Regions from separate parts of the Paenibacillus sp. BIC5C1 genome, predicted to be linked through region 1. Evidence: riboswitches for the same ligand, from Rfam matches in the RefSeq annotation. Region 1 holds a riboswitch; each other region holds the start of a gene.
What was found. A riboswitch is a leader RNA that binds a small molecule or an ion and turns the genes downstream of it on or off. The one in region 1 is predicted to bind cyclic di-AMP.
Positions count from the first base shown of each region.

Region 2: it holds a riboswitch for cyclic di-AMP, as region 1 does, so the genes downstream of both, RS891_RS10310 (C40 family peptidase) here and RS891_RS18830 (3D domain-containing protein) in region 1, are expected to answer to the same signal.
Region 3: it holds a riboswitch for cyclic di-AMP, as region 1 does, so the genes downstream of both, RS891_RS00530 (C40 family peptidase) here and RS891_RS18830 (3D domain-containing protein) in region 1, are expected to answer to the same signal.

Region 1 is NZ_CP135922.1:4,245,997-4,251,989, reverse strand. Features, by position in the region: gene RS891_RS18845 (M20 family metallopeptidase) at 1-1,150, opposite strand, end outside; gene RS891_RS18840 (ABC transporter substrate-binding protein/permease) at 1,333-2,796, shown strand; gene RS891_RS18835 (amino acid ABC transporter ATP-binding protein) at 2,783-3,505, shown strand; cyclic di-AMP (ydaO/yuaA leader) riboswitch at 3,790-3,987, shown strand; gene RS891_RS18830 (3D domain-containing protein) at 3,990-4,646, shown strand; gene RS891_RS18825 (polysaccharide deacetylase family protein) at 4,781-5,569, opposite strand; gene RS891_RS18820 (prenylated flavin chaperone LpdD) at 5,725-5,993, shown strand, end outside.
Region 2 is NZ_CP135922.1:2,230,684-2,236,676, forward strand. Features, by position in the region: gene RS891_RS10285 (YkvI family membrane protein) at 1-172, opposite strand, end outside; gene RS891_RS10290 (xanthine phosphoribosyltransferase) at 377-958, shown strand; gene RS891_RS10295 (hypothetical protein) at 1,057-1,386, shown strand; gene RS891_RS10300 (hypothetical protein) at 1,510-1,728, shown strand; gene RS891_RS10305 (carboxymuconolactone decarboxylase family protein) at 1,845-2,174, shown strand; gene RS891_RS10310 (C40 family peptidase) at 2,254-2,718, opposite strand; cyclic di-AMP (ydaO/yuaA leader) riboswitch at 2,724-2,855, opposite strand; gene pelA (pectate lyase) at 3,269-4,228, shown strand; tRNA gene RS891_RS10320 (tRNA-Leu) at 4,345-4,428, shown strand; gene RS891_RS10325 (X2-like carbohydrate binding domain-containing protein) at 4,761-5,993, shown strand, end outside.
Region 3 is NZ_CP135922.1:111,382-117,374, reverse strand. Features, by position in the region: gene RS891_RS00540 (M1 family metallopeptidase) at 1-1,792, shown strand, start outside; gene RS891_RS00535 (hypothetical protein) at 1,803-2,645, shown strand; cyclic di-AMP (ydaO/yuaA leader) riboswitch at 2,896-3,033, shown strand; gene RS891_RS00530 (C40 family peptidase) at 3,037-3,507, shown strand; gene RS891_RS00525 (GNAT family N-acetyltransferase) at 3,901-4,395, shown strand; gene RS891_RS00520 (c-type cytochrome) at 4,546-4,905, shown strand; gene rbsK (ribokinase) at 5,233-5,993, opposite strand, start outside.

The sequences.
Region 1 (5,993 bases):
TTTGAATGGTATGCAGCAATTCAGGCTGTGTAAGAACATCATAAGCAGTTGCAGCAATTGCCTTGGCTCCAAGGATCATACCATCCAGGGCCCGTTCCTGAAGCGCCAGATCACGGAATTCAATGGAATGAAGCGTATGAACTTCGTCCACAACACGGATATAAGGATGGATCGCAGGACAACGCAAGGATACGTTACCAATATCCATGGAACCATGGTCGTTACCACTCACGATCTCCTCTTGAGAAATGCCGAGTTCAAGCAGATTAGCACTAAAAGCAGCAGATAACGATTCATTCGTGACCATCTCATCATAGGAAGTCTCATAATTGGATGTAACAAGCCGGCATCCCGTTTGCAGAGCAGAACCTTCCGCGATCTGAATTACACGTTGAGTGAGAATATTCAACTCTTTTCTCGTTGAGGCACGTACATAGAATTGAGCAGAAGCGTAGTCAGGAATAATATTGGCTGCCTGTCCTCCGCTATTGATAACCCCGTGAATACGAACCGTGCTTTTCACTTGTTGTCGGAATGCATTAATGCCATTAAACGTCTGGATCACCGCATCCAAGGCATTAATGCCTTCATGTGGACTTGCAGCAGCATGTGAAGATTTCCCATGGAATTCAAATTGTACAGCATCAATAGCCAGGGAACTGCCAGATTTCTCATAGGCGTAATAAGGGTGCGCCATTAGTGCGACATCACAGTCATCAAACAATCCTGCTTCAGCCATAGGCACTTTGGCTCCACGCGTTTCTTCCGCTGGTGTACCGAACACTTTTAATGTTCCGCCGACTTCATCCAGTATGGACTTCAGACCTACCGCAGCTCCGAGGCTCATCATACAGATTAGATGGTGCCCACAAGCATGACCGATTTCGGGAAGTGCGTCGTATTCACATAACAGGGCAATAGTCGGGCCTGGTTTGGAAGCAACATACGTACCGATAAATGCAGTGTCCAAACCAAGGACAGGAGCTTCTACGGAAAAACCATGGTAGGCAAGTTCTTCTTTTAACCGAGCAGAGGCAAGGTATTCTTCGTTACCAAGTTCGGGATTGGCACCAATGTATGATGAAATCTCCTTAAAACGGGAAGCATATTGGTCAATAACAGTTAAAATTTGTGTTTTGGTATGTGTCATGGTGGACTCCTTAAGCAAAAATGAAAATAATTCAATAATTATATCATAGTTGCGGTTATTTTTCAGAAATGAGATGGAATCGAATCCTGTCGAAATGCATTGCATAATCATGCATTCTACTTTATAATGACTCAGGCATCAACAACAGAAAGCATACAAAGTATTATAAGGGGAGAACAGGGTTGAAATTGATTAGTCGTTACACCATGATGCTGCTAGCTTTTGTGGTCTTGCTAACTACGGTTGCACCTGTTGCGTTCGCAACGGGAACTACAAGCAATTCAGGCGGTAAAAAGCTGGTGCTCGGTACAAGTGCCGATTTTGCACCATATGAATTCCATAAAGTGATTGATGGTAAAGACCAAATTGTCGGATTTGATATTTCGATTGCTAAAGAAATTGCTGCGGATCTTGGCGCAGAACTTGTAATAGAGGATATGGGTTTTGACGGACTTCTTCCTGCGTTGCAGAGTGGTCGTGTGGATATGGTCATCTCGGGAATGACGCCAACGGATGAGCGTAGACAAAGCATTGACTTCTCAGATACCTATTATAAATCCAAGCAAGTCATCATGATTCGCAATGCGGATAAAGATAAATATCCAACCATGGCAGATCTGGAAAATGAAAAAATTGGTGTCCAAAAAGGCTCCATTCAGGAAACGATTGGCCAGGGAATCCCAGGCGCAAAACTGACAGCACTTGATAAAATATCTGATATCGTACTGCAATTGCAGACCAATCGTGTAAATGCTGCAATCGTTGAGGATACGGTAGCTGCCGGTTACCTGGATGATGTGATTGGATTAGCTCCGGCTATTCCGGATGAAGAGCAGGCCGAAGCGGCAATCGGGATTCGCAAGGGCAATTCGGAATTGCTGAATGCAGTGAACGGGACGCTCGAGCGTCTGAAAAGCGAAAATAAAATCGATCAGTTGGTTATCGAAGCAAGCCAGTTGATGGCAGACAAGGTGAAAAAAGACCAAAACATTTTTCAAGTGTTCTGGGAGTACAAAAGCTTTTATGCAACAGGTGTAGGTTACACCCTCTTATTGTCTGCACTCGGTGTAATCTTCGGGGTAATTATCGGGTTGATCATCTGTCTGTTCCGTCTGCATGACGTCTCAATTCTGCGTTGGATCGGAACAGCTTACGTTGAGGTCATTCGCGGTACGCCAATGCTGGTTCAACTGATGATTATCTATTACGGTCTTGCTCTGACGTTGGGAATTAATTTCACGCCACTTCAGGCGGGGATTATCACATTATCCATCAATAGTGGTGCCTATCTGGCCGAGATTTTCCGGGCTGGTATTCAGGGTGTGGATCGAGGCCAGTTGGAAGCAGCTCGTTCCCTGGGAATGGGCAGAGGTGCGGCAATGCGCTTCATTGTGCTTCCACAAGCGTTCAAAGCGGTGTTGCCGGCGATCGGTAATGAGTTCGTGACCATTATCAAGGAATCCTCCATCATCTCAGTTATTGGTATGGTGGACATTATGTACCAAGCAAGTGTAGTCAAAAACATTACGTACCAAGGAATGAATCCATTCCTGATTGCAGCGGCCATTTACTTTGTGCTGACGTTCATTTTGTCCAAGCTGCTGGGTCGACTGGAAAGGAAGTTGAGTGCAAGTGATAGACGTTAGACAATTACACAAATCATATGGAAATAACGATGTGCTCAAGGGCATTAACGTAACAATTGGCAAAGGCGAGGTTGTCGTGGTCATCGGTCCGTCGGGATCGGGGAAAAGTACCTTCTTGCGCTGCCTGAATCTGCTGGAACAGCCAACTTCCGGCGAAATTAATTTCGAAGGTGTGTCGATTACTGACCCCAAACATAACATTAATGCAACTCGTGAAAAAATGGGGATGGTATTCCAGCATTTCAATCTGTTCCCGCACAAAACGGTGCAGCAGAACATTACGATTGCTCCCATTAAAGTGAAAAAACAATCTGCACACGAAGCGGAACAAATTTGCGCAGATTTGCTCAAGACGGTTGGCCTCTTTGACAAAAAAGACGCCTATCCAAATCAGCTGTCCGGTGGACAAAAACAACGGATCGCCATTGCAAGAGCGCTTGCGATGCAGCCGCATGTCATGCTGTTTGACGAGCCTACTTCAGCACTGGACCCTGAAATGGTCGGTGAAGTACTGGATGTCATGAAGCGGCTTGCAGAGGGCGGAATGACTATGGTAATAGTAACGCATGAGATGGGCTTCGCACGTGAAGTAGGTGATCGTATCCTGTTCATGGATGGCGGGGTAATTGTAGAAGAAGGAACGCCTGCTGAAGTGTTTGGCGAGCCCAAGCATGCACGTACACGTGACTTCCTTGCTAAAGTGCTCTAATCCATCCAAGTTATTAAGGATGAAGATTAGGATAAAAATGCAAAATCTATACTGCGTATGAGAATTTCATCACCTCATAGATCCCTGCCGACGACCCGTCGGCAGGGATTGTTTGTTATGCGAGGATACTTACAGATATACATAAAAAGTAACGTTTCTGTCATCAACGATATAAGCTCAAATAGACATTTTTTTGAAAAAACCGCTTGAATTCAGCAAAAGTATTGAAGTGAATTAGCGAGATGGTAACATTTACTACGACTCTTGGTTACAAAATTGTGATATATTTGTTCCTGCCGAAACTTCCGGAGTTGGGAGTGTGGGGGATGTAACGATGCAGAGTGTGCTTGGGGAAGATTCATTTGCACACGGCTTGGGGTGAATTAGGGCTACATAAAATTATTAATGTAATTGAACCTATAGGGTGGTTTCCTCCATCCGAATCCGACAACTAACTTCGCAGGCATAATGAGGGAGGAAGACCATGATTAACAAGAAACGTATAGCCAAAACAGCAACAGCTTTGCTGACAGCAGCAATGCTCATTCAGGCCGTTCCGGCTCATGCTGATTCAGTTCATGTGGCCAAAGAGGGGGATACCTTCTACACCTTATCCAAACAATATGGAGTTGGACTTAACGCTCTTATTAAAGCTAATAATGACATTTCAGCTTACAACATTTATGGTGGTTTGAAAATCACGATCCCTGGTAAAACAACGAACACAGCTTCTGCTGCAGCAGCTAAAACGGTAACTGCCGCAAGCCTTGACGTTAATGCAGATAGTAAAGTTGTACAAGCCTGGGGAAAAACGTTTGATTACAGCAAAACTGTTGACGTCAAAGCAACGGCATACTCTTCTGATGCTTCTGAAAATGGAGGATGGGGTGCTGTAGATTACTTCGGCAATCCGCTTGAACTGGGCACGATCGCAGTAGACCCGAGTATCATTCCATTGGGTACAAAGGTACTGGTGACAGGTCATACACATCCAGGACTGCCCAAACAGGCATTCGTCGCTACGGCTCGTGATGTGGGTGGTGCCATTAAAGGGCACAAGATTGATATCTTTATTCCTGGCAGCAAGCAATCCGTAAATACCTTTGGTATTCAGGATGTTGAACTTTACATTTTGAAATAAAATCAAAGATTAGCTGCACATCATCATATGTGACTCCAACTACATCTAAATTAAACAATAAAGGGTGTTCTTCAATCACGATATCGTGATTGAAGAACACCCTTTTGTAAAATCCGACTTCTGAATTCCTTGACCTATTTACCCTTTGGCAGTTCCAACATTTCGTCCAAAGTCACCAGCTCATACCCGCGGTTTCGCAATTCCTCGATAACTTCAGGCAACGCCTCGATGGACCCATTTAGCTTCGATCCTACACCTCCACCTGCATGCTGAAGCACAATGGAACCCGGTTTGACGGCGGACAGGATGTTTTGTTTGACTTCCTCTTTGGTGAGGCCCTTCCAGTCCAGAGAATCGACGTTCCAGTTCACAATGCTGTAATGTTGTTTAGCAGCCCATTGCAGCTGTTGCTCGTTAATGTCACCATAAGGTGGACGAATCATTTTGGGAGTGTAACCCACCAGATTCCGAATAATGTCCCCGGTATGTAAGATTTGTTTGCGAAATGCATTCATGGATAACTTACTGAACTCCGGGTGATTGTAGCTGTGATTGCCAACAATATGCCCTTCCTTCACCATGCGTTTCACTAAATCCGGATGTTTCTCAGCGCGATGTCCCACGATGAAAAACGTAGCCCGCACCTTGTATTTTTTTAAAATATCCAGCACCTGCGGGGTGAAACGGGGATCAGGTACGTCATCAAAAGTCAGAGCAACCTTTTTTGTTGAGGGGCCATTGGTTTTGAACGTATCTGCATATTTCTGTCTGAGTTGTCCCAGCGTCAACTGTTCTTCTTCAGGAGAATCAGATTTCGAAGCAGGTTCGGTTTGCGGGCTTGAAGAAGCCCATAACTGAGCAGGAGCATAACTTCCTCCCAGAAGAATGACCATGATGGATAACATGATGAGGCGTATACGCATGTTCGTGCCTCCTTTTCCCAAATTGCGTTCTCTATGGTATGCCCGGGGCCATCCGTATTTATGCATGATGTGAGATGTTTCACTGCTGATTCATTAAATTGGAGCCATAATTCCACCATTACATATTACATATTTAAAAGGACAGGTGGAGCAGGATGAGTACATACGATTTAAACTCCGTTCGTTTACAGGTGATTGAGGCAGGGGAAGACAAAGTGTTTATGGTAACTGGAGGTAGATCACATATTGGAGCAGTAGCCACATTTTATCCAGACCGTGAACGAGTGAGTGGGGCTACAGTCCATATTCCAGGGCATAAAGAACAAGAACTGTGTGAGAGATTAGCACGTAAGGCTGCCCTTCATTTAAAGGTAACCGTTACCGTAGTGATGGGGATTCACTTTGATGCAATTACGCGGATGCA
Region 2 (5,993 bases), 2.0 Mb from region 1:
TTTTTGTACCTAACCAGACAAAGAGCATGGTCGATAAGCCAATGGTAATGGTGGCCCATTTGCCATACTGGGTAAAAAACTGCAATATCTCCTGTCCTGTTGCAAAGCCGGCTCCTACTACCGTTCCAATGTATGTAAATGCGATCTGCAGCACCCGAAATGCCTGTTTCATGCGTTTCCCCTCTCAGGCCCCTGAATAGTTTGGACATGCGGGTGCCATGGTACAAGGTATGCTTGACCCATCAAAGTCATGACAATTGAAGTGTGACCTGGGGTCATTTACATGCTCTGGACAAGAGTTAAGGCAATTTCGCTTGAACTGATAGCCGGATCTATGATACTTTTACGTCATAGGATAGGCTTGGGAGGTCAAATTATGGAAGTATTGAAACAACGAATTTTACAAGAAGGCGTAGTCATGTCGGATCAGGTGCTGAAGCTGGATGGTCTGCTGAATCATCAGATTGATCCTGCATTGACGATGGAAATGGGACGTGAATTTGCCGCCCGTTTTCGTGAAAGTGGTGTAACTCGGGTCATTACAGTGGAGTCTTCCGGGATTCCGGTCGCTTTTGCTGCCGCACATGAACTGGGTGTTCCGCTGGTATTTGCCCGTCGCAAAAAAACACTTTTGGCTGACCCCGATGCCTACTGTGAAAGAGTGCCTTCTTTTACCAAAGGGATCGTAACGGATATTATGGTGTCCCGTGAATATATTCATGAGAATGACCGTATTTTGTTTATTGATGATATCATTGCGAATGGAGATGCCGCTCGCGGTGTCATCAAAATTATCGAACGTTCGGGTGCAGAACTGGTCGGATTCGGTGTCGTGGTCGAAAAATGTTTTCAGGCCGGAGCGCGCACCATTCGTGAGCAGGGTATCCCGGTTGAAGCGTTGGTGCGCATTCGTTCACTGAACGATGGCACCGTGCAATTTGACGATAACGAATTGTGACTTTTTAAAGGAAAAAGTGCCTATTTTTATAACAATGCCTTTGCATGACCGCTGATTTCATTTATAATGGGGTTATGTTAGGGAGAGGAGGCAACACCATGGGTAACCAACCGGCAACAGAACAATTTTTTATTGATAAGCTGGCTGAATCGAAAGTACATTTTGAGCGTGCCCTGGATTGTAAACATACGGAATTCGATGACCTTTATCCCTATATGATTGAACATCCTCAATTTTTCTGGTACAAACGCTACGTAGCCTGGTCAGAATTGCTGACGATTGTAGGCTTGTGCGAAGAGTTGTCCTTCTCTTGGAAAGAACAATTTACACCGCATCAAGTGGAGTACCTTGAAGAACGTGTGATGTCCGCCAAAGTGCTTGATTTTTGGTTTGAGAAGAACGACAGCAAAGAGCACGCGCAGCGGTAACTTTCAGTCGGGACATATTTTCGAATGACATGACAGTCCAATACAGTCACGTGAGACCTAAATGACTTTTCATTTAGGTCTCTTTTTGTAAATAATTTTTTTGGGAAAGTAGGCGCCATGAATATGATCAGTGATGCAGAATTGGATGCACTGCGTTTATCGGGTGAAAAAGTAAGGGTAGTACGGGACGAGATTCAGTCCAATGATGTGACAGGCATTGTAGTGGCCTGGGACGGGGAGCAGGTGCTCATTCGCCGTCAGAATCGTCGTGTGGTTAAGCTTGATCGGAATTATCAGTATCAGCTGTTCAGCGAACCACGCAAGAGCCCGCTCGAAGAATAGGACAGGCGTTTTTAGGTTCATTTACCATGGATGTATTGGCATAATTGCACCTCTCGGGAGAAAAGATAGGTACAGTGAGAGCTTGTAACATATCAGCCGAGAGGATGTGCGGTACCATGACATTGATGAATGATAAGGTTCATGCCTATAAAGATCAGATTGGTGAATTAAGCGACGTGCTTCCAGCTGTGGTGAAGTCTTATCATGAATTCACTGGAGAATGTTTTCAGGCAGGTGAGATTGATGCCAAGACCAAACAGCTGATTGCGCTGGGCATTGGTTTGTTTGCAAACAATGAGGTATGTACGTTTTACCACGTGGAAGAAGCACGTGCCAAAGGAGCGACCGATCAGGAGATTATGGAGACGGTTGCTGTGGCTGGAGCAGTTGGCGGAGGCCATGCGTTGTCTCAGGGTGCATTGAGAGTACAGAAGGCTTTACATTAAAATCAATTTCAATATCACTGTAGACAAAGATAGACGAAGAAAAGGCTCCGGTTATAACCGAAGCCTTTTCGTGTTTAACTTATATTTTGCCCAGCATCTTGTTATACATAAACTGTCCCGTTACCCGGCGTGCTGTTACGTAACGATCATTGAAGTAAGGATTGGATAATTGAGTGATGCTGACACCCTTGCTGCTTGAAGCATGAGCGAATTGTCCGCCCCCGATATATACACCTGTATGTGAAATGCCATTGCCCATCGTATTAAAGAATACCAGGTCACCCGTACGCAGATTAGCTTTGGATACCGGAGTGCCGGCCTTAGCTTGTTGCTGGGAAGTGCGTGGTAATTCAATGCTATATTTGTTGAAAATATATCTCATAAATCCAGAGCAATCAAATCCGGCCAATGTTGTGCCGCCCCATTTGTAAGGTATGCCTGTCATGTTGTTAACGACGGTGTTAATACTGCTTGCCTCTGTGCTTGCTGCACCGGATGTAAATAGAACTGCTGCTCCAAAAATGGAGATGATAAGCTTTTTCAAAATTTTTGTTCTCCCTTCGATGCCTACGGAGTTAGCTAAGGGTTCGGTAGAAGGTTCCCTATATTTCCTATGTATAAGAATAATTCACCCAAAATGGTTCCCCCGTTTTCAAACATGAAACTCGGCAAATGAATAATTAAGTTTTTGTAACCTTTTGAAACTATATTGCATAAATGCGAAAATGTCAAACCGTTCTTGAACACTTCTTATCATCTCAATGTTAACGGAATTATCGCTTTTTATGTAGAAATAACTCGAATGAAGTGTTTTAATAGATGACAAAAAAGTAACTACTGTTTCAGAGGGAAAGAAATTGGACAATTTATTGGCTTTCTCACATACGATTAGACTAGAATTAGTAGGTTAAGCCAATGAATTTGTTACATATTGTTGCAAATATTGACAAAATACAACTTTTTGCATAGACTTCTAATTATGAGTTCCATTTATTGGATTTAAAGAAATAGTTTGAGTTTTAAAACAAATATAAGGAGGAAGTAGGCGCAAGGAAAACAGTTTGCAGAAAATGAATTGGGGAGTGTTCTAAACGATGGTGAAGGAACAAGCAAGGTTTGCATCTTTGGTTATGGCATGTACAATGGTTTTCTCTGTTATCGGAATGGTATTTCAGCCTGCTGTTAAGGTATCTGCTGCAGACGCCTCTGGAACAACAGCAAGTATCTCAGATATTTTGAAGAATCAACGTCCTGACGGGGGATGGAAGAAGGATTACAAAGAAACAAGTGGTGAGTGGGCCAAATCTACGATTGATAACAAAGCTACATACTCAGAAATTAGAAGACTAGCCAAAGAATTTAAAAAGACGAATGATCCGCGATATTCGGCTGCTGCCATCAGAGGAATCAACTTTTTGTTAGATATGCAGTACTCCAATGGAGGATGGCCGCAAGTATACCAGAGCTCAGGCTATCACAAACACATTACCTTCAACGACGATGCCATGATTAATGTCATGTACATGCTGGATGAAGTAGGTGCACGTAAAGGTGATTTCTCATTCATCGACAGCTCTCTTGCGGATCGCAGTAAAAAATCAGTTGCCAAAGGTGTGGATGCTATTCTCAATACTCAGGTTGTAGCAAATGGTAAACTGACTGCATGGGGACAGCAGCATGATTCCAGCTCCCTAAAACCTGCAGGAGCAAGGATTTATGAAGTGCCTTCTCTAAGTGCTGGAGAGAGCAGTACGATTGTAAAGTTTTTGAAAACAAGACCGTCGAACTCGAAAATTAAGGCTTCAATTCAAGCAGCAGAATCCTGGTTCAACAACGTTAAAATTACAGGATACAAGTATGTCAGAGAAAACGGAGATAGCAAACTCGTAGCTGATTCAGGTGCAGCGCCAATTTGGGCACGTTTTTACGAAATTGGAACGGATAAACCGATCTTTGTAGGACGTGATGGGGTTGTGAAATACAAACTCAGCGATATTGATAAGGAAAGAAGGGGCGGGTATGCCTGGTACGGCAACTGGCCTTCTAAGATCTAATTTATAAAAAGCTTTACACGTTAGAAGAGGATTTATTTATTTGTTGACACTAATTACCTGCACATGATATATTATCTCTTGTCGCCGCGATGTAATTTCTCGGAGATAAGAGATACGCGGTCGTGGCGGAATTGGCAGACGCGCACGGTTCAGGTCCGTGTGGGCTAACCCCCGTGGAGGTTCGAGTCCTCTCGACCGCATCATGTGTAACACCAAGAAAGGTTCCTAGAATGGCATTGTTGCCACTTTAGGAACCTTTTTTTATTTGTTTGCAGATTTTGATATTTGCTCATCCTGATTTTTTTCTACCCATTCCCTCGACTTGAGCAAAGATGAAGTTTTCATTTGTTTATTTATCCATTAATGGAAATATGTTTGTTCTGCGACGGTTTGCCCCTATAATTCAGGTTAATTGTACGTAAAATACCGAATTGTACCTATCTTGGGAATGCATCATCCACTATTCTCTTCTCGTATGGAAGCGCTATCAACAGGAATTTGAATGACCAAATTCAGAGGGGGTAGGGATAATTTGAAACGAATCGGAAAAAGGATTGCAATGTGTTTCATGGTATTCATGATTGCGGCGGTGCAGTTCGGGATAACCGGAACAACAGGTAATGTGGCACAAGCAGCAGATAAGAGTCTGGCCCAAAAGCCGTATATGGGTTGGAGCAGTTACAGCATGCAGGTATATGACGGGGCGGGTAACTGGACATCGGCCGAGAGTATTAAGAAGCAATCGGACGCCATGCGCGAGAAGCTGCAAGCCCATGGATATGAATACATTAATATTGATGCTGGCTGGAACGGTGACGAAGATGAATACGGCCGTCCAATTCCGAGTACTGTTCTTTATCCAAATGGATTTCAGGAGGTCATCGATTATGTCCATAATAACGGACAGAAGATCGGGATCTATCTCATTCCGGGATTATCCATCACAGCCTATGATAAAAATCTTGAGGTGTATGGGACGGGCGGGGCATGTCGTATGCAAGATATTGCAGTAAAACCGCTTGTTGTTATGGATGCTTGGGATTCGTACACGTACAAAATTGATTTTTCAAACCCTTGCTCACAGAAGTACATTGACTCCATCGCGGATCTTCTGGGCGAGTGGGGTATCAACTTTGTCAAATTCGACAGTGTGACGCCAGGATCGGGAATTAATAACCTGAGCCGGGATGCACGCGGTGATGTGGAGGCTTGGTCCAAAGCCCTGGATAGAAATAACATCTGGTTTGAGCTTTCCTGGGCGCTTGACCACAATTACGTGGACTTCTGGAAAAAGTATGCGAACGGCTGGAGGATCGACTGGGATGTTGAAGCCTATGACAGCAGTAAGGGATTGACCGAATGGTCAAGTATTTCCCGCTTATTTCCCATAGCGGCCCTCTGGTGGCGTGATGCAGGTCCAGGAGGCTGGAACGATTTTGATTCCCTGAATGTCGGGAATGGCTCGATGGATGGTCTGACCAGGGACGAGCGGAAGACCGCTACCACGTTCTGGGCAATCTCTTCAGCACCGCTTTATACAGGTAATGATCTGACCAGACTGGACAGCTATGGACTGGAGCTGCTGACGAATGATGAAGTCATTGCGGTCAATCAGGCCGGACGTCCAGCGCATCCCGTTTCCATGGACACCAAACAGCAGGTTTGGTATGCCAATAACGGAGATGGTACGTACAACGTAGCTCTGTTCAATCTGGGCAATCGGAGTGCCGAGGTCAAAGTGAAATGGAGTGATATTGGCCTCGAG
Region 3 (5,993 bases), 2.9 Mb from region 1:
GTTCAGCAACCGCGTAGTGGAATATCACATGGATGTGAAGCTGGTAGACGGAAATGTACTTCAGGGGACTCAGACGATAACCTGGACACATCCAGGTAAGAAAACTGTCAGCGAGCTTTATTTTCACATGTATCCCAATGCCTTCTCTTCTGCTGACACCACTTTTATGAAAGAATCCGGGGGGAAACTTCGTGGTGATGTCATGCCCACGAACGGTTATGGTTCCATGCATATTACAGAAATGAAAACAGAGGACGGGCTTTCTCTCTTGCATCGGATGCAATATGTGCAACCGGATGACGGAAACATGAAAGATACTACCCTCATTAAGGTACGGCTGCCCAAACCCGTTAAAGGCGGTGAAAGCATAACGCTTCACACCCGATTTGAGGTCAAGCTACCGAAAATTTTTGCCCGCATGGGAACGGCAGATAATTTTGTAATGGCAGGCCAATGGTTCCCTAAACTTAGTGTATATGAGCCAGTAGGCACACGAGGTCAGACGACCGAAGGCTGGAATCTGCATCAGTATCATGGAAATTCAGAGTTTTATGCTGATTTCGGTATCTATAGTGTGCGTATTCGGGTACCGGAAACATACAAAGTAGCTGCTACTGGTTTCCCGACCCAGCAAGCTGTTGTGAAGAACGGAGAAAAAATATATCAGTTCTATGCCGATGATGTGCATGACTTTGCCTGGTCAGCCTCTCCTGATTTTGTTTATGCGGAAGAGCCCTTCTCCGCTCCCAATGTGCCAGGCGTTCGAATCAAGCTGTATCTCGACCCTGCTCATCAGGATCTGAAGGAACGTTATTTCTACGCCGCCAAAGCAGCGCTATCTAATTATAGCAAGTGGTTTGGCCCCTATCCGTATTCCACACTGTCCATCGTTGTCCCGCCCAAATCGGGGAATGGCGCAGGAGGAATGGAATACCCTACTTTGGTCACTGCCTTCGGTGCGGATGATTCTGCACCTGGTTACGATCTGGAACGTACGGTTGTGCACGAGATCGGGCATCAGTATTTTTACGGCATGGTCGCGAGTAATGAATTTGAAGAGGCTTGGCTGGATGAAGGATTCACCTCCTATGCAGAAGACAAAGTGATGGAACAGGAATACGGACTTATCCCGAATCTGCCTGTACAATCAGGTCTCATTACTTCTCCAGCTTCACTGACACAGGACTCCTGGAAGTTTGATTCCCAGAATCAATATGCAGCGAACGTATACACACGAGGCAAGCTTGTATTACTCGGGATAGAACAACAGGTTGGTGCCAAAACGATGGAGCGTATCCTCTCGACCTATGTAAAGAAATACCGCTTCAAGCACCCTACTTCGTCTGATTTTCAAAAGGTCGTGGAGCAAGTAACCCGTACATCCTGGACTGATTATTTTAATCAGTATGTATACGGAGACGGAATGGCTGACTTTGCAGTGGAGAAGATCGCAATCAATCCTATCCTAAAAGACGGTCAAACGTTGTACGAGTCGTCCATTACAGTCCAGAAAAAAGGCAGTGAATATAAAAAGGTGCCTGTTCGAATTATGTTCGAAGACGGGAAAACCATGACGAAAGAATGGGATGGCAGCGAGGAGCGCATTACCTACAAACTGACCTACACTTCCCCTGTTTCCTGGGCTATGACTGACCCGCTATACACAATTGTGCTGGAGAACCATCATATAAACAATTTCCTGAGAGCCGGACTGGATGAGCCAACCAAATCCCGCTGGAGCATGAGCGCAACCAAACTTATAGAAGCCATATTCGGAAGTCTGTCATGGTGAGGTGGATACAGTGAAAGCGAAAATACGTGAAGGCTGGTTTCTCGTCCGTCAACATATGTTTATTGCAGCACTCTTATTTCTCTATCAATTAGTATGGGGATACTTTCTTTATCGAATGGTTCAGTCAGCTGTGGTCCCGCTGCTCCTGCGTTATCCCGACCCTGATACAGGGGAACTCAGTACGATTTTATTCAAAATGGAGAGCCAACTCGGCCTGACTATGAATCCAGAGGTCCATCGCTATTTATGGATTTTAGGGGCTATGCTGCTGCTACGGATGCTAATTAGCCCTCTCATTCAGGCAGGGCTGCTCTATTCGCTCCAGCATTATAATCATTCGGAAGAGCGCATTCCATTCATTCGCGGCATCAAAAATTTGTGGAAACCAATGCTGTTGCTCCACACCATTCGCACCCTATTGCTGCTGCTACCGGCTTATTGGCTCGCACCAAAACTTTATTCCATCCTTATGGAAGGTTTTCATTCCCTCCATCTGCTCCTGCCTGGTATTCCCTATGTTGCTGGTTGGATTGTATACGGGTGGGTTATCCATCATATCCTGCTCTACATGCAGTTTGGTATCTCAGCACCTGATGGGGAAGGCGGAGCACGTGGTACGTTTCAAGCTCTATGGATTGCACTACGCCAGGTCATCACTCTAATCGGCATTGCTGTCCTGCTGGGTGGCCTTCATCTCCTGGTCTTTGGTGCCTTTACTTCAGCTTCATGGTTACTAACGGGCTTAACCGGTCTTATACTACAACAGACGTATCCACTTGCCCGGTGCTTGCTGAGCCTATGGAAAATATGCGCACATTTCCGGTTATGGCAGTCCAACTCGGTCAAAGATTAACGTGCATAGTTAAAAATTGTTACCATCTCTATGTAAAGTTGTTTTCATTAAACGCCTTTAAAAAAGCAAACCTCGACCTTTCCCCGTCAAAGGTCGAGGTTTTTTTTGCTAATTTTGCTGTTAAACGTTGCCAAAGTGGTATACCTCTGTTACAATAATCGCAGTGAGTTTTTAGTAACAACTTTGTAATCTTTACCTTCATATTTGTAACTACTTAAAATTTAATCGTCATTTCTTGATTTCGCAGGTGCATAACTAGCAGCCAAATTCCTAGCACCTGGGAAGCGGGGGAACCAGTTATGGGTGAATTGATCTTGCAACAGAGGGATCATAGGGGACCTTCAACCGAATCCTTAAGCTAACCTCGCAGGCATTGGAAGGGGTATATCTCTTGTTTAAAAAGAAATTAACCGCAGCTGTACTCAGCATCACATTCGCATTATCGCTTGGAGCAGGCAGCGCATTCGCAGATTCAAAAATGGACCAAGTCATTGATTCGGCAATGGGAACTACATACAAAAGCGGAGGAACAACGCTTAACGGCTTTGACTGCTCTGGGTTTACAAGTTATGTATTCGACAAGCTGGGTATTGATTTGGCTCGCCAATCGAGTTCGCAATTCGACATGGGTGATTCAGTATCCCGTATGGAAATGAGACCAGGTGATCTGGTATTCTTCAATACAACGGGCAAAGGGGTTTCACACGTTGGTATCTTTGTAGGGGATGGAAAGTTTGCACACTCTTCTTCTTCCAAAGGAGTTACAATTAGCGCATTAAGCGAAAGCTACTGGGCTAACCGCTATGTTGGCGCTAAACGCATTATGAGCACGGACGCATATGAGACATTGGCCATCGACTAGGGACAAGCTGAGCAACGTCATGCTGTAACAATAACACTACTGTAACGAAGCATAATAGAACCGTCTGGTACATTCTCCGCAGGAATGTGTCCGGCGGTTTTTTTGTGCTTCGTTTCCTTTAACGTATTCGAGACAGCTATCAAATCTAACTTTAACTTTTTTTGAGCTATTTTTTGTTGCTTCGTCCGTGCTCTTATAATGTTTTTACCCATCCCACTATAATATAAACGAAATTACCGGAACTTTTGTTTCACTTTTTTTTCTAAAACGGGGGCTTGCCAAATGAACACCTCTTTTGTAGAGTGGAAACAAGCTTAGATACGGAATGACATATGTATATGGACAAATCAGAATCATTATAGCTTGTTCACAATGAGAGGAGCGTACAGTTGTATGGATGAAGCCCCTGTGACGTTTCACGTTGTGCCCATGCAAGAAGAACATGCGGAGCTCATCTGCGATTGGCAGTATGACCCCCCTTATAATATTTATAGCTGGCTGCCCTGGGAGCAGATGAAAGCACTTGAAGTAGAATTCGGCGATCCCCAGCTGCGGAAGGAACAATATGCGGTAGTGCTGGGAGAGGATCAGCAGATTTGCGGTTTCGCTCAATATTTCCCGCTTGAAGGTGTCACCCGCATTGGTCTGGGTATGCACCCTGAACGCTGTGGTCATGGACAAGGGAAGGCTTTTGTATCGGCCATTGTGCAGGAAGCCATTCGCCGGAACCCTGCAAACGAAATTGATCTGGAAGTTCTGACCTGGAATGACCGGGCCATTCGCGTCTATCTTAAAGCCGGATTTGTTACGCAGGATACATATGAACGACAGACGCCGAGTGGTTTGCAACCTTTTTACTGCATGGTCTATGAGGGTCCTCGCGGGTAAATAAGGCTTAAAATCACCCTAAAAAGTCCCCTGTTATGTGATTAGTTCAAAAAATTACCACAAAATGCTATGATGTCACTACAGGTTCCGTTATAATGATATGGATAGTTTCAAGTTAGATGATCTTTCATTCTGGAGGGGACATAAGGGATGCACAAATGGATCATGAGCGGGGTATTTTTTGCAGCGTGCGCTTTAGCTATTGTACTAATGTTTACGCTTCCAGGGAAAGAGGAAGTTGCTGAAGAAGCGAAACCGACGATGCCGCAAGTTACAATGGATGCAGGACAGGCCGAGGCACTGGTCAAAGCAAACTGTATTACCTGCCACGGTGATCAGCTTCAAGGGGGCATGGGCCCTAGTCTGCAGAAGATTGGCAGCCAGGACGATGTGGAGAAGATTTATACGACCATCGTCAAAGGTAAAAGCGGCGGCATGCCTTCGTTCAAAGACAAGCTGAAGGATGAAGAAATCGCGAATATTGCGATGTGGCTGGCGGAGAAGAAGTAATCCAAGACGCCCCAGGCGTTCAGATTGTGGAGAGTTGCAGGTATAGAGAGTGTGGTGGCTTTAGTCACCTCCTGCTCTTTAAGCATGCTATAAACCACGCTGACGCTTGACGCACACGTAGGCAACCCTTATTCGTCTTTCAGGGTTGCTGGATTTATCAATGGTCATACAGAGAAGAGGCTCTTACTCTCCCGTACTGGGAAGTAAGAGCCTCTTGCTCATTTCAGGGATGGGATGCTTGGATGAAAACGTATACCACGCTAATGCTCCTCTGTTGCAGTGGCTCATCCCACCTACCGCCTCTGATTCAGCTAAAGCATGCATAGACTACTGGGCCTTTGCCTTCTGCTCGGCAAGAAAAGCCTGCACTTCACGTGCGGACGGCATCCCGGACTGGGCGCCGAGCTTCGTCACGGACAACGCGGCTGCGCCCATGGCGAAGCTTACCGCCGCGTCCAGCGTCTCTCCGCGCGCGAGGGCTACTGCCAGCGCGCCGTTGAAGCAATCGCCAGCGCCGGTCGTGTCGACGGCGCTTACGGCGTAGCCGGGCGCACGGCACGCGCCGGCTCGCCCTGCCTGTACGCGGCCGTTAGGCGCTGCCGCGTACACAGCCCCCTCGGGGCCGAGCGTCGTGACGACAGCGGCCCCGAGGGATGCGGCGAGCTCTGCGACCGCCGCATCCACGTCTTCCGGCCGGAGATCATCCCGGCCGGTGAGCACGGCGAGCTCGCTGCGGTTCGGCGTAATGACGTCGACGCACCGCAGCAGCTCCTGGGGCAGACCCGGCACAGCAGGTGCCGGGTTGAGCACCACCAATGCGCTGCCTTCAGCCGCCAGTTGGGCGGCGCGGGTGACCGCAGGCAGCGGGATCTCCAGCTGCAGCAGCACCGCTGCGGCTGCAGTCAGGCTTTTTACCGTATCCGCCTCTTCCAGCATCGCAGGCACAACCTGCCCATTCGCTCCAGGAATAACAATAATCCGGTTATCTCCTTTGGAGAGCCAGATGGAGGCCGTACCAGTAACAGTATCATCGAGAATGCGAACTTGCGAGGCATCCGCCCCGCTTTCCGTTAGACTGTGCAGTAGGC